Regions from separate parts of the Micromonospora sp. NPDC005197 genome, predicted to be linked through region 2. Evidence: riboswitches for the same ligand, from Rfam matches in the RefSeq annotation. Region 2 holds a riboswitch; the other holds the start of a gene.
The links. Region 2 has a riboswitch for cobalamin ahead of ABZU46_RS19970 (ribonucleoside-diphosphate reductase subunit alpha). Riboswitches for the same ligand answer to the same signal wherever they lie in the genome.
Positions count from the first base shown of each region.

Region 1: another riboswitch for cobalamin. It lies ahead of cobN (cobaltochelatase subunit CobN); the one in region 2 lies ahead of ABZU46_RS19970 (ribonucleoside-diphosphate reductase subunit alpha).

Region 1 covers NZ_JBEXHY010000135.1:2,781-9,385, reverse strand. The annotation lists gene ABZU46_RS27255 (aldo/keto reductase) at 1-126, shown strand, start outside; gene ABZU46_RS27250 (hypothetical protein) at 194-856, opposite strand; gene helR (RNA polymerase recycling motor ATPase HelR) at 875-3,037, opposite strand; gene ABZU46_RS27240 (hypothetical protein) at 3,300-3,635, shown strand; cobalamin riboswitch at 3,919-4,048, shown strand; gene cobN (cobaltochelatase subunit CobN) at 4,331-6,605, shown strand, end outside.
Region 2 covers NZ_JBEXHY010000062.1:11,834-18,438, reverse strand. The annotation lists gene ABZU46_RS19970 (ribonucleoside-diphosphate reductase subunit alpha) at 1-1,207, opposite strand, end outside; cobalamin riboswitch at 1,344-1,564, opposite strand; cobalamin riboswitch at 1,761-1,834, shown strand; gene ABZU46_RS19965 (CbtB domain-containing protein) at 1,893-2,096, shown strand; gene ABZU46_RS19960 (CbtA family protein) at 2,087-2,857, shown strand; gene ABZU46_RS19955 (histidine phosphatase family protein) at 2,854-3,456, shown strand; gene ABZU46_RS19950 (GH92 family glycosyl hydrolase) at 3,782-6,605, opposite strand, start outside.

The DNA.
Region 1 (6,605 bases), on a different contig from region 2:
TGGACGCTGCACCAGGGCCCGCACGTCCTCGCGATCCCCGGCACCGGCGACCCGGCCCACCTGCGGGAGAACATCGCCGCCGCCGCGCTACGCCTGACCCCCGAGGACCTCAACCGCCTCCCCTGACCCCTGCCCCCGGTGATCATGAAGTTATTGCCATCGATGCCGGCGTGTCGCGCCGATAACTTCATGATCACCGGAGCCAGACCCGGAGGGGGCCCGCAGGGAGGAAGCCGGCTCGGCGGGCGGGTGGTAGGTCGGGGGTGGTCTCGTAGCCGACCAGGGGTACGCCGGGCAGGGTGGCGGGAATCGCCCGCCAGATCTCGTCCGGGTCGTCGCTGTGGGTGAACAGGTTGGAGACGCCGGCCGGGTCGTCGCCGCTGACCACCGCCCCGCCGACGACAGCGCCCCGCTCGTCGTGGCGGGCCAGCACCGGGATGCGCGGGTCGGCCAGCAGCGCCGGGCGGAACAGTTCCCCGCCGCCGTGCGCGCTCGCCCAGGCCGCCAGCCCTTGCCCGGTGGTGACCGGCGTGAGCGGCGGGCCGACCGGCGGGTCGGTCGACGGGCGGTGGATCCACTGCGCGTCGAAGAGCACCCGGAACCCGTACGCCGAGAGGTCGAGGTCGGCGAAGCTGTCCTTCACCGACGCGCCGGGCCCGACGTCGATCCGCGCCAGCAGCGCCTCGGGGTCGACGCCGGGGCGCAGGGTGACCGCGTCCGGATACCAGGGTGGGGAGCGGCGGGGCACCGACCACGCCTCGGCGTCGATCCGGCCGGCCAGCCCGTGGCTGGCGCACACGGCGTCGCACCATCGCGCGTTGTTGTGCGCCGCCGCCTCCCGCACGTTCTTTGACACGCCCGGCAGCCTATGAGGTCAGGACCCGGTGAGGACGACGAGTCGCTGGGTCGCGCGGGTCATCGCGACGTACCGGTCGACCGCACCCTGGATGCCCTCGCCGAACGTCTCCGGGTCGACGAGGACGACCAGGTCGAACTCCAGCCCCTTGGACAGTTCCGGGCTCAGCGACCGGACGCGATTCGTCGCCGGCCGGAAGGTGGGCTCGCCGATGACGCAGGCGATCCCGTCGGCGTGCTCCGCGAGCCAGCCGTCGACGATCGCGTCCAGCTCGCGCACCGACCCGTGGATCACCGGAATCCCGTTGCCGCGGATCGAGGTCGGCACGTTCGCGTCCGGGAGCACGGCCCGGATGACCGGCTCGGCCTGCTCCATGACCTCCCGTGGCGTCCGGTAGTTGATGCTCAGCGAGGTCAGGGTGACCCGGTCGAGGCCGATGCGCCTCAGTCGTTCCGGCCACGACTCCGTGAACCCGTGCCGGGCCTGGGCGCGGTCCCCGACGATGGTGAAGCTGCGCGCCGGGCAGCGCGACAGCAGCATCTGCCACTGCGCGTCGGTCAGCTCCTGCGCCTCGTCCACGACGATGTGCGCGAACGGGCCGGCCAGCAGATCCGCGTCGGCGCTGGGGAGTACGGCCTCGTCGACCAGCGCGTCCTGCAGGTCCAGTTGGCGCAGGCTCGACAGCACACCCTCGCCGTCGTCGTAGGCGTGGGCCGCGATCAGCTCGTCGACGACCGTCGCCATGCGCGCGCGTTCGGCGGCGATGGTGGCCTCGTGACGGCGCGTACGCCGGGACGCCTCCGGGTCGCCGAGCCGCTGCCGTGCCGCGTCCAGCAGCGGCAGGTCGGACACCGTCCAGGCGCGGGCGTCGACGCGTTGGAGCCGGCGGATGTCCTCGGGGCCGAGCCAGGGGGCGCACCGGCGCAGATAGGCGGGCACCGACCACAGGTCGGCGACGATGTCGGTCACTTCGAGCAGCGGCCAGGCGCGGTTGAACGCCGTGCGCAGATCCCGGTTGCGCAGCAGCGACCCGCGTACCAGGTCGTCCGACTCGTCGCCGTCGTACCTCCCGAGCAGGATCGCCAGCAGCTCCTGCCAGATCTCGTCCCGCGCCTCGTTGTGCGGGGTGCCGGGTCCGGGCGCCTCGAACGCCTGGGCCCAGTCGTCCGCGCTCAACCGCACGTCGGCGTCGCCGGCCGTGACCGTCATCGCCGTGGTCGGCGGCTCCTCGTAGAACCGCACGGCCGCCTCGATCGCCCGGACCAGATCCGCCGAGGACTTCAGGCGGGCCACGTCCGGGTCGGCCTCGACCGTCGCCGCGGCACCCTGGGGGACGAGGTCGCGCAGGGTGCAGGTCTGCACGTCCTCCTCGCCGAGGCTGGGCAGAACGTCGGCGACGTACGCCAGGTAGGGCTCGTGCGGCCCGACGAACAGCACCCCGCCGCGCCGGTGCCCGAGGCGGGGGTCGGAGTAGAGCAGGTACGCGGTGCGGTGCAGGGCCACGACGGTCTTGCCCGTGCCCGGACCGCCGTCGACGACGAGAGCGCCGCGCGATCCGGCCCGGATGATGGCGTCCTGGTCGGCCTGGATGGTGCCGAGCACGTCGCGCATCCGGGCCGACCGGTTGCCGCCGAGGCTGGCGATGAACGCGGACTGGTCGTCCAGCGCCGCATGCCCCTCGAACCCGTCCGGGGTGAACACCTCGTCCCAGTAGTCGCTGATCCGGCCGAGCGTCCAGCGGTACCGACGCCGGCTCGCCAGGCCCATCGGGTTGGCGTGGGTCGCCCCGAAGAACGGCTCGGCCGCCGGGGAGCGCCAGTCGAGCAGCAGCCGCCGACCGTTGCCGTCGGTGAGACCGAAGCGTCCGATGTAGACCGGCTCGGGGTCGTCCGCGCTGACGATGCGCCCGAGGCACAGGTCCAGACCGAAGCGCCGCAGGGCGCGCAGGCGAGCGGTCAGCCGGCGGATCTCCTCGTCCCGGACGACCGCCTGGCGGCCCTTGCCGGCGGGTGCCCGGCGCTCGGCGTCGAGGCGGTCGGACAGCTCGGCGATCGACTGCTCCAGGCTCGCCGCGATGACGGCGAAGTGCTGCTCGTCACGGTCGATCAGCGCCGGGTCGGCCTTGGCGGCGAGGTTGTCGGGAAGGTCGAACGCGCTGGCCGCCGCCGACGAGTTGTGCATGTATTGGCTCCCGTTTCCGCAGGTCCTGGCCTTGGACGGGCAATTCTGCGGTACACCTGGGGCCTTGCCGCAAGTCCCCCCATGCGGTATATGTTGGATATGGCGGGGAGTGTTGTCCCCCGCTTTCAGGGCTTCCGTTCGGTACGCCCGCTCCAGCGGTTCCGTCCGCGCTCCGCCGAGTCAGATTTCTCCCACCTGGCGTGCAGCGTATTGCCAGGAATCGGTGCTGAACTGGAGTGGCGTCCGAGGAGAGGGGCTGGGCATGGGCTGGTTCAACCGGCGGTCACGGGGCACCGAGGCGACCCCAACGAAGCTGGACCGCGAGGCCACCCGGGACGATCTCGCCGCGCTGGAGTCGTTCGTCGCCAGCCGGCGGGGAGTGGAGTTCTACCTGGAGCCGGAGACCACCGCCACCGACACCACAGTGGTGGCGATCGCCCACGACGGCGAATGGATCCGCCGCCGCACCGGCACACCCCGCGCGGCGGGCGCCATCGCCCGCAAGCACGCGGTGCCGCTGTACGAGGCGGCCCGCACCGGCTACCCGGAGCGGATGCGGGTGTGGAATCGGGCACACCCGGAGCGCCACGCCCGCTGAGACTCCTCCGCCCAGAAGCCACCACCGCCGGGCCAGCGGCGCGAGCCAGAGTGCTCCGCCGATCCTTTGCTCTGCTTACCAATAAGCGCCAGTGACGCCCCATTCCCGTTGCGTATAGGGAAGCAGAGCAAAGGATGTCGGGCATTGATCCGGGGCATCGAGGTCGGGTGATCCGCTGTCGCGTCGACAGTTGAGGCTCGGTGACGCACGCCCGTTCGTCGGGCCGGAGCAGCGTTGACCCGCAGCGCAGGGGTGTGGCAGCATTCGCGGCCTGACGGCAGTGAAGGAAGTCGGTGCGAATCCGACGCGGTCCCGCCACTGTCACCGGGGAGCGATCCCCCCTCGTGAGTCACGGCCGTGTGTCTGCGGTTGGAAGGCCGGGGGAGAGCGTCGATCCGGAAGCCAGGATACTTCGGCCGTCGGGACGTACCCCAGGGCGTGGACACCCGAGGAGGACCCGATGACGCTTGGCGTCTCCATCATCGACGGCTGCTGCCGTCTTGCGCACCGCGGCCGTGCCGTCGCCGCGATCGGCATCGACTCCGTTCACCGCTGAGTTCCGGACCGCGCCGCCCGTCGCTCCCGGCCGCAGGCCGCTGAGCCGGCCGGATCGCGGCCTCCGCTGAACCCTGCGCCCATCCCACGTCGCCAGGCCGCTTTCGCGAGCGTGCCGACGTTACCGTCCGGAGCCTGCCGTGCGCGTTCTGCTGCTCTCCACCGCCGACACCGACCTGCTGGCCGCCCGCGCCAGTGACGCCGACTACCGGCTCGCCAACCCGGCGCGGGTGGCGGCCGACGAGGTGCCCGCCCTGCTCGACGGGGTCGACCTCGCCGTCGTACGCCTGCTCGGGGGTCGGCAGGCGTGGCCGGACGGCCTCGCCGCGGTGCTCGCCACCGGCGTGCCGACGGTCGTGCTCGGCGGTGAGGCGGTGCCCGACGCGGAGCTGATGGCGATCTCCACGGTGCCGTCCGGAGTGGTCACCCAGGCGCTGGCGTACCTGGTGGAGGGCGGGCCGGACAACCTCGGGCACCTGGCCCGGTTCCTGTGCGACACGGTGCTGCTCACCGGCGAGGGGTTCGCCCCGCCCGCGCCGACCCCGGCGTACGGCGTGCACGGTGACCACCCGACCGACCCGCGGCGGCCCACCGTGGGGATCGTCTTCTACCGGGCGCACGCCCTCGCCGGCAACACCGCCTTCGTCGACGTCCTGGCCGAGGCCGTGCGGGAGGCCGGGGGCAACCCGCTGCCGATCTTCTGTGGCTCGCTGCGGGGCCTGACCACGGGCGCGGGCCCGCTCGGGCTGTTCGCCCGCTGTGACGCGCTGCTGGTCACCGTGCTCGCGGCCGGCGGCGCGGTCGCCGCCGACGCGTCCGGGGGCGGCGACGAGGACGCGTGGGACGTCGGCGCGCTCGCCGCCCTGGACGTGCCCGTCATTCAGGCGCTCTGCCTGACCAGCACCAGGGAGCAGTGGGCCGGCAGCGACGCCGGGCTGTCCCCGTTGGACGCGGCGATGCAGGTGGCCATCCCCGAGTTCGACGGACGGATCGTCACCGTGCCGTTCTCGTTCAAGCGGATCGACGCGGACGGCCTCTCGGTCTACGCCGCCGACCCCGAGCGGGCCGCCCGGGTGGCCGGCATCGCGGTACGTCACGCCCGGCTGCGGTACGTGCCCAACGCCGACAAGCGGGTCGCCGTCGTGCTCAGCTCGTACCCCACCAAGCACTCCCGGGTCGGCAACGCCGTCGGGCTGGACACCCCCGTCTCGGCGGTCCGGCTGCTCGCCGCACTGGCCGAGGCGGGTTACCACCTGGGGGACGCGCCGCCGCCCGACGACGGCGACGCGCTGATCCACGCCCTGATCGCCGCCGGTGGGCACGACGTGGAGTGGCTCACCCCGGAGCAGTTGGCCGCCGCCGAGGCCCGGGTGCCCGGCGAGACCTACCGGCGGTGGTTCGACCAGGTACCGGCCGAGCTGCGTGAGCGGATGCGGGAGCACTGGGGTGAGCCGCCCGGCGAGCTCTACACCGACGGCGGGGACCTCGTGCTCGCCGGGCTGCGCTTCGGCAACGTGGTGCTGCTGATCCAGCCGCCGCGTGGCTTCGGAGAGAACCCGATCGCCATCTACCACGACCCGGACCTGCCGCCGAGCCACCACTACCTGGCCGCGTACCGCTGGCTGGCCGCGCCCGTCGCGGACGGCGGCTTCGGCGCGGACGCCGTGGTGCACCTGGGCAAGCACGGCACCCTGGAATGGTTGCCCGGCAAGGGTCTCGGCCTGGCGGCCGACTGCGCGCCCGACGCGGTCCTCGGTGACCTGCCGCTGGTCTACCCGTTCATCGTCAACGACCCCGGCGAGGGCACCCAGGCCAAGCGGCGCGCACACGCCGTGGTGATCGACCACCTGGTGCCGCCGATGGCCCGCGCCGAGACCTACGGCGACCTGGCCAAGCTGGAGCAACTGCTCGACGAGTACGCGACAGTGCAGGCCCTCGACCCGGCCAAGGTGCCGACCGTGCGGGCGCAGATCTGGGACCTGGTGCGCGCCGCCGAGCTGCACCACGACCTGCACGCCGAGGCGATGCCCGACGCCGGCGACTTCGACGACTTCGTGCTGCACCTCGACGGGTACCTCTGTGAGGTCAAGGACGTGCAGATCCGCGACGGGCTGCACATCCTCGCCGACGCGCCCGTCGGCGAACCGCGGGTCAACCTGGTCCTCGCGGTGCTGCGCGCACCCCAGATCTGGGGCGGCAACCACGCCCTGCCCGGCCTGCGACAGGCCCTCGCCGCCGCGTACGGCCTCGACGAGCAGGAACTGCTGGCGGCACCGGGCGAACGACTGGCGGTGCCCACGGCGTTGACCGACGTGGTGGACGGGCCGGCCGGCACCGCCGCCGACGCCGTCGACCTCATCGAGGCGCTCGCCCGGAGGTTGGTCATCGGGATGGACACGCTCGGCTGGGACGCCG
Region 2 (6,605 bases):
CGTACAGCTCCCGCGCCGGCACCTGCCGCACGTAGCGGCCCTGCGCCTCGGCCGCCCGGTACGCGGCGTCGAACCGCTCCCCCCACAGGTCGGGCAGCTCGGGAACCTCGTCCGGGTCGAACAGCGACCACACCTCGTCGGCCTCGACCCGGCGCATGAACTCGTCCGGGATCCAGTTGGCGAGGTTCAGGTTGTGGGTACGCCGGGCATCCTCGCCGGTGTTGTCCCGCAGTTGCAGGAACTCCTCGATGTCCGGATGCCACGGCTCCAGGTAGACGCAGGCCGCGCCCTTGCGCCGGCCGCCCTGGTTGACCGCGGCGACGCTCGCGTCGAGCGTACGCAGCCACGGCACGATCCCGTTGGACTGCCCGTTGGTGCCGCGGATCAGCGCGCCCCGGGACCGGACCCGGGAGTACGCGATGCCGATGCCACCGGCGAACTTGGACAGGTTCGCGACCTGGGCGTAGCGCTGGTAGATCGACTCCAACTCGTCGCGCGGCGAGTCGACGAGGTAGCACGAGGACATCTGCGTGTGCCGGGTGCCGGAGTTGAACAGCGTCGGTGAGCTGGGCAGGTAGGCCAGGCTGGACATCAGCCGGTAGAAGTCGACCGCCTCGTCCGGCGTACGGGACAGGCCGCAGGCCACCCGCAGCAGCCAGTACTGCGGGGTCTCCAGCACCAGCCGGCTGGTGGGGTGGCGCAGCAGGTACCGGTCGTAGACCGTACGCAGCCCGAAGTACTCGAAGCGGCGGTCGCCGTCGGCGTCGACGGCGTCGTCGAGCGTGCTGCCATGCGCGGCGACGAACGCGGCGGTCTCGTCTCCGATCAGCCCCTGCGCGTGGCCGGTCCGGATCGCCGCGCTGAACGAGGTGACGCCCTGTCGGCGTACCTCCCGGTCGATGTGGCTGGCCAGCAGCCGGGCGGCGAGGCGCGAGTACTGCGGCTCCGTACCGATCATCTCGGCAGCGGTCTGGATGGTCAGCCGGTCCAGCTCGGCTGTCGTCGCGCCGTCGTACAGGCCGCTGATCGTGCGGGTCGCCACCCGCAGCGGGTCGACGTCGGGCAGGTCGTCGGCCCAGCGCTCGACCTCGGCGACGAGCCTGCGCACGTCCACCGGCTCGCTGGCGCCGTCGCGTTCGCGGACCTGCGTCGGCGTACGCCGGAGGGCCGTCTCGCCGCCGGCCGCGGCTACCTCGGTAACTGTCACCACTCACTCCTCGCGAGCTTGAGGACCTGATGGCCCTCGGCACGAGGAGACCGACACCGGCGGACGCCACGCCGGCGGCGCGGATCCGAAAGGCGTCGGCCGTCCCACGCGGCCTCGGACCACCGCCCACCCGGATGCGGGTACGCGGCGCGCTGGCAGGTCTTCGGACTCGCGGGCACGACCGGGGTTAACCCGGTCCCCTACTGGCCGTCGCTTCCCAGGCCAGGTGGCGGCCCAGTGCTGATGACGGCTGTCGTTCCCACTCACCGCTGCGGGGCAGTCCCGGAATTCCACCGGGTTCCCTCTTGCCTCGACCACCCTGGAATGTGTGGCCGAACCAGCTGCGGTCGACACCATATATAGGGGCGACTGGGTTTGTCACACCCCACATGTCGAGTCCGGGCGTGTCGCGGTCGTCGCTGACGGCAGTCGTCGATCCGTCGGCGACGGCAGACGCGCGAGCATCCGGCGGGGTCGCGTTCGGACACCGCCGTCGGCTTGACCGACCGAACCGGCACCGATACGGTCGACCCACTATCTGCGGCGACGCGAGGGAAGCCGGTGAGAATCCGGCGCGGTCGCGCCACTGTGAGCGGTCCCCGACCCCGGGGCCGCGAGCCAGGACGCTCGGTCGTCCGCAGCCTTGCGATGGGGACGCGTCATCCCCGAGGAGGTTCGTGCACGCATGTCCAGTTCCACGTCCAGCCAGCCGCTGGTGCACCCCGCTGCCCCGACCCGTCTCCTGTGGACGGTCCTGGCCACCGTCGCCGCGCTCACCCTGCTGGCCTATCTCGTCGCCTTCGACCAGGGCGCGGTCTCGCGCAGCGGGACGTACCTGCACGAGCTGATGCACGACGGCCGGCACCTGCTCGGTGTCCCGTGCCACTGAGCGGCACCAGCACCGCACCCACCTTCGTCACGGTTCTCCTGCGCGGGCTGCTCGCCGGCCTGGTGGCCGGCCTGCTCGCCGGAACGTTCGCCTACGTCGTCGGCGAACCCCACGTCGAGGCGGCCATCGCCATCGAGGAGGCGGCGGCACACGCCGAACCCGCCACCGGGGGGCACCAGCACGACGAGGACGCTCTGGTCAGCAGGAACGGCCAGCGCGGCGGGCTGTTCCTGGCCACCGCCCTGTTCGGGGCCGCGATGGGTGGCCTGCTGGCCACCGCCTACGTCCTGTTCAACCGGCGGCGGCGCACGGTTGACGACGGGTGGTCCGGCCTGCTGCTGGCCGGCGGCGCGCTGCTCGGCGCGGTGATCGTGCCGTTCCTCAAGTACCCGCCGAACCCGCCGGCCGTCGGCGACCCGGCCACCATCAACCAGCGCACGGTCACCTACCTGCTGCTGGTGGTCCTCGGCCTGGTGGCGGTCTGGTCCGGTTCGCTGGGCTACCGGTCGGTCGGCGAGCAGGCGCCGGTGTGGCTGCGCGCCGCCGCGGCGGTCGGCGGGTTCCTGCTGGTCACCGGCGTGGCCTACGTGGTGCTGCCGTCGTTCCAGGAGGTCCCGGGGGACTTCCCCGCCACGCTGCTGTGGAGCTTCCGGCTCGCCTCCCTCGGCACCCAGGTGGTGCTGTGGACCGGGATCGGCCTGCTCTTCGCCGCCCTGATGCACCGGCAGCGCGCGGTAACCGACGCACGACTGGCCGGGTGAACGCCACCAGCCTGCGGCTGGTCGCCCACGGTCACACCGCCGCCCTGCGGCGGGCCCGGTTCGGCGGGGACGACACACTGGACGAGGGTGGCCGCAGCGCCGCCCTCGCCCTGTCCCCCACCGTGCTGGGCCGGCGGGCGCCGTCGGGCGACACCGACGCCTGCCTGTCCAGCCCCGCGGCGGCGGCCGTCCAGACCGCGTACGCCCTCGGTCTCGCGCCCGCTGTGGAGACGGCGCTGGCCGACTGCGACTACGGCGACTGGACCGGCCGGTCGCTGGAGGAGATCGGCGCCGCGCAGCCCGACGCGCTGCGCGAGTGGCTGTCCACCCCGGACGCCGCGCCGCACGGGGGCGAGTCCGTCGCCGCCCTACGCGAGCGCGTCGGCCGCTGGCTGGACCAACAGCGCGGCCTCGGCCGACGGGTCACGGCCGTCACCCATCCGCTCGTGATCCGGGTCGCGGTCGTGCACGCCCTGGGACTACCGCTGGCGACGTACCGGCAACTGGACGTCGAGCCGTTGGCGGTCGTCCGGCTCACCGGCCAGGGCCCACGGTGGCGGCTCCGCCTGAGCGCGCCACCGGCACCCGCGAGCGGGTGACGACTGTCGACCACGGCCCCTGTAGAGCTGCCCCAGATTTGGGGCGGCATGGAAGCGGTGGGGTCGGGCTGCCGGCAGGCGTACAGACCGGTGAGCGACATACCGCAGAGGTATGAATATGACTCTGAGGTATGTGCCTCACGGGCGACGCGCCCTCGCCCGCCGCGCGGGGCGACAGGGCCACGCAAGACCGGCGGCCGCGCGACCCGCGACGCACGACCACGACGCGTGACGCGCGCGAGTCTCGGGGTCGAGATCGGGCGGGCCCAGGACGGGTGTCGGGCGGGCCGTGAAGCACGGCCCGCCCGACTGTGTTGTTCCCGGCTTACTTCGCGCCGGTGACCGTGAACGGTCGGGACACCGCCGTCGCCGACGTGGCGCCGGACAGCGTCACACTGGTCACGCCCGGCTGCGCCGAATCCGGAACGGTGACGGTCGCGCCGGAGACCACGCCGTCGCCGTTCGCGCGTACCGTGCCGACCGCACGACCGTCGCCGACGCTGACCGTGATCGCCTCGTTCGGCGCGAACCCGGAACCGTCGACCGTGATCGACATACCGCGCGGTCCGGACGTCGTTGGCAGCGACACCCGCGGCTGGTAGGCCGGGCCCGCCGGACGCGCGGTCACCTGGACGGTGGCCGTCGCCGGCGTACCCGAGGACGCGCCGGTGGCGCTGACGGCGTACCGGCCCGGGGTCGTGTCCCCCGACGTCGCGACGGAGGCGCGGACCGTGCCCGTCGCGGACGCCGAGACCGTCACGCTCCGCGTCGTGCCGGCGGCCAGAACCACCGTCACCCGCTCGCCGGCGGCGAACCCGCTGCCGTCGACCGTGACCGCGTCACCGGCGACGACCGGCTGAGCCCCGGACACCGCGAGCGTCGGCTGCGGCCCGGCACGCCGGACGGTAACGGTGAAGGTGGTGGTGCTGCTCGACAGCGTGTCCCACGCCGTGACGTGCACCGTGTAGGTGCCCTCCCGCGCGTAGGTGTGCTGGCCGCTCAGCGCGCCGGCCGCGCCGACCGTCACGTCGTCCGGAACCGTGCCGTCGCCCCACTGGACGCGGGCGCGGTAGCCGGTCGCGCCGGGGACACCGCCGGTCACCGACCCGAGGTTCGCCGCGAGGACCTGCCCGGCGTCGACGCTCTGGTCGGCGGGGGCGGTGGTCGCCAGCGCGGCGGCCGGCGTGCCGTCGTCGGCGACGGCGAACACGTGGATCCGGCCCGCCGAGCGGGGATCGCCGGTCTGCGTCGGCAGGGTCACCGAGACCAGCGTCTTACCCGCCGGGATCTGGTACGGCGTGGTGGCGAACAGGAACGGCTGCGCGCCGTCGCGGCTCGTGCCACTGAGCCGGTACGCGGATTTCGCGACCACGATGTTGCCGTACGACGGGGTGCCGTTGGCGTTGCCGCCCAGCGTCCAGTCACTGAACTGGATCGGGATGCTGGCGGTGCTGCCGTCGCTGAACGTCACCGTGCCGGCGGTGCTCTGGTTGCCCTGCGTGCCGGCGCCGATGAACGAGATGGTCCGGGCGTCGGACGGCAGGTGCAGAGCGATCGTCGCGCCGTTGCCGGTGGCGTTGTCCGGCTGCCCGGCCGGGATCTGCGGCAGGGTGAAGCCCAGCGCCGTGCCCGGCACCTGCTGCCGCTGACCCTGGGTCACGCCGGCCGCGGTCAGGGCGGCCCGCGAGTACGCCCACGACTTCGCGTCGCAGTCCGCCGCGAGGGTGCCCTCGTCGCCGACGCACACGGTGTCGAACGCCGCGGCGAGACCGTTCTGTGGCGCGTACGCGACGTCGACGCCGACCGTCACCGAGCCCTGGCTGGTGCCGTCGGTGACGGTGACGTTCGCCTGGTGGTAGCCGGGCGTGGCGTAGGTGTGTTCGCCGCTGACGCGGTAGACGGCCCGCGAACTCAGCGTCAGGGTGCCCTCGGTGGCCGGTGAGCCGTCACCCCAGTCGATCGTCGCCGAGTAGTCGTCGGCGGCGCCGCCGGTGACCGTGGCCAGCGCCACCGTCGCGGGTGCGCCGGAGAGCGCGTGCGCGCCGTCCGTGGCGGTCACCGTGATGTCGCCGCCGCCCAGGTCGAGGTCGCCGCCGGCGAGCAGCTCGATCTCGGCGAGGGTCGGCTGCGCGGCGCCGACGGTCTTCGTCACGACGAGGCGGAACTGGGAGTACCGCCCCGGCTTGTCGATCCGGAACGGCCGGGTCTGGTTGCGCCAGCGGAACACCTCGCCCGCGCGGGAGTCCAGGGTGCTCCAGGTGAGACCGTCGGTGGAGCCCTGCAGCCGCCAGTCCGCCGCGTCACCGGCGCCCGCGCCGGAGGTGAGCGTGTAGTACGTCGGCTTCTGGCGGCCGCCACGGGAGGCCCAGCTGATCTGCGGCGTGCCCGACGACGCGGTCAGCTGCGTGGTCGACGAGTCGTCGAACAGCTTCGACGCGTCCTGACCGCCGCTGGCGGTGGCGGTGCCCAGACCGGGTCCGGTGAGGTCCTGCAACGGCTCCGGTGCCGCGTCACCCTTCGTCAACGACGGCGGCCCGTCGTCGCGGCCGGTGCCCCAGGACGACGGGTTCGGTCCCATCTGGAAGTCGATCGTGGCGCCCCGGGCGAGCGCGGACACGTCGACGGACACCTCGCGCTGCTTCTTGCCGTTGACCTTGACGCTCTGCACGTACACGTTGCGGGTGCTGTTGTTCGCGGCGTTGACCACGATGTCGCCGGTCGGGCGGTGGACGGTCATCCTGGTGAACTGCGGCGAGCCGATGGCCCAGTGGGTCGAGCCCGCCTGCAACGGGTAGATGCCCAGCGAGCTGAGGACGTACCAGGCCGACATCTCCCCGTTGTCCTCGTCGCCCAGGTAGCCCTGGCCGATCTCGCTGCCGACGTAGAGGCGCTGCATGATCTCGCGCACGATGGCCTGCGTCTTCGCGGGCGCGCCGGCGATGTCGTACAGGTACGGAATGTGGTGCGACGGCTGGTTGCTCATGCCGAGCTGACCCAGGCGCACCGCGCGAGCCTCGAGCATCTCGTGGATGACGCCGCCGTAGCCGCCGGGGCGGTCGGCGTTCTCCGGGGTGGCGAAGAAGGTGTCGAGCTTGTCGCGCAGGGCCTTCTGCCCGCCGTACAGGTTGATCAGGCCCTGCGGGTCCTGC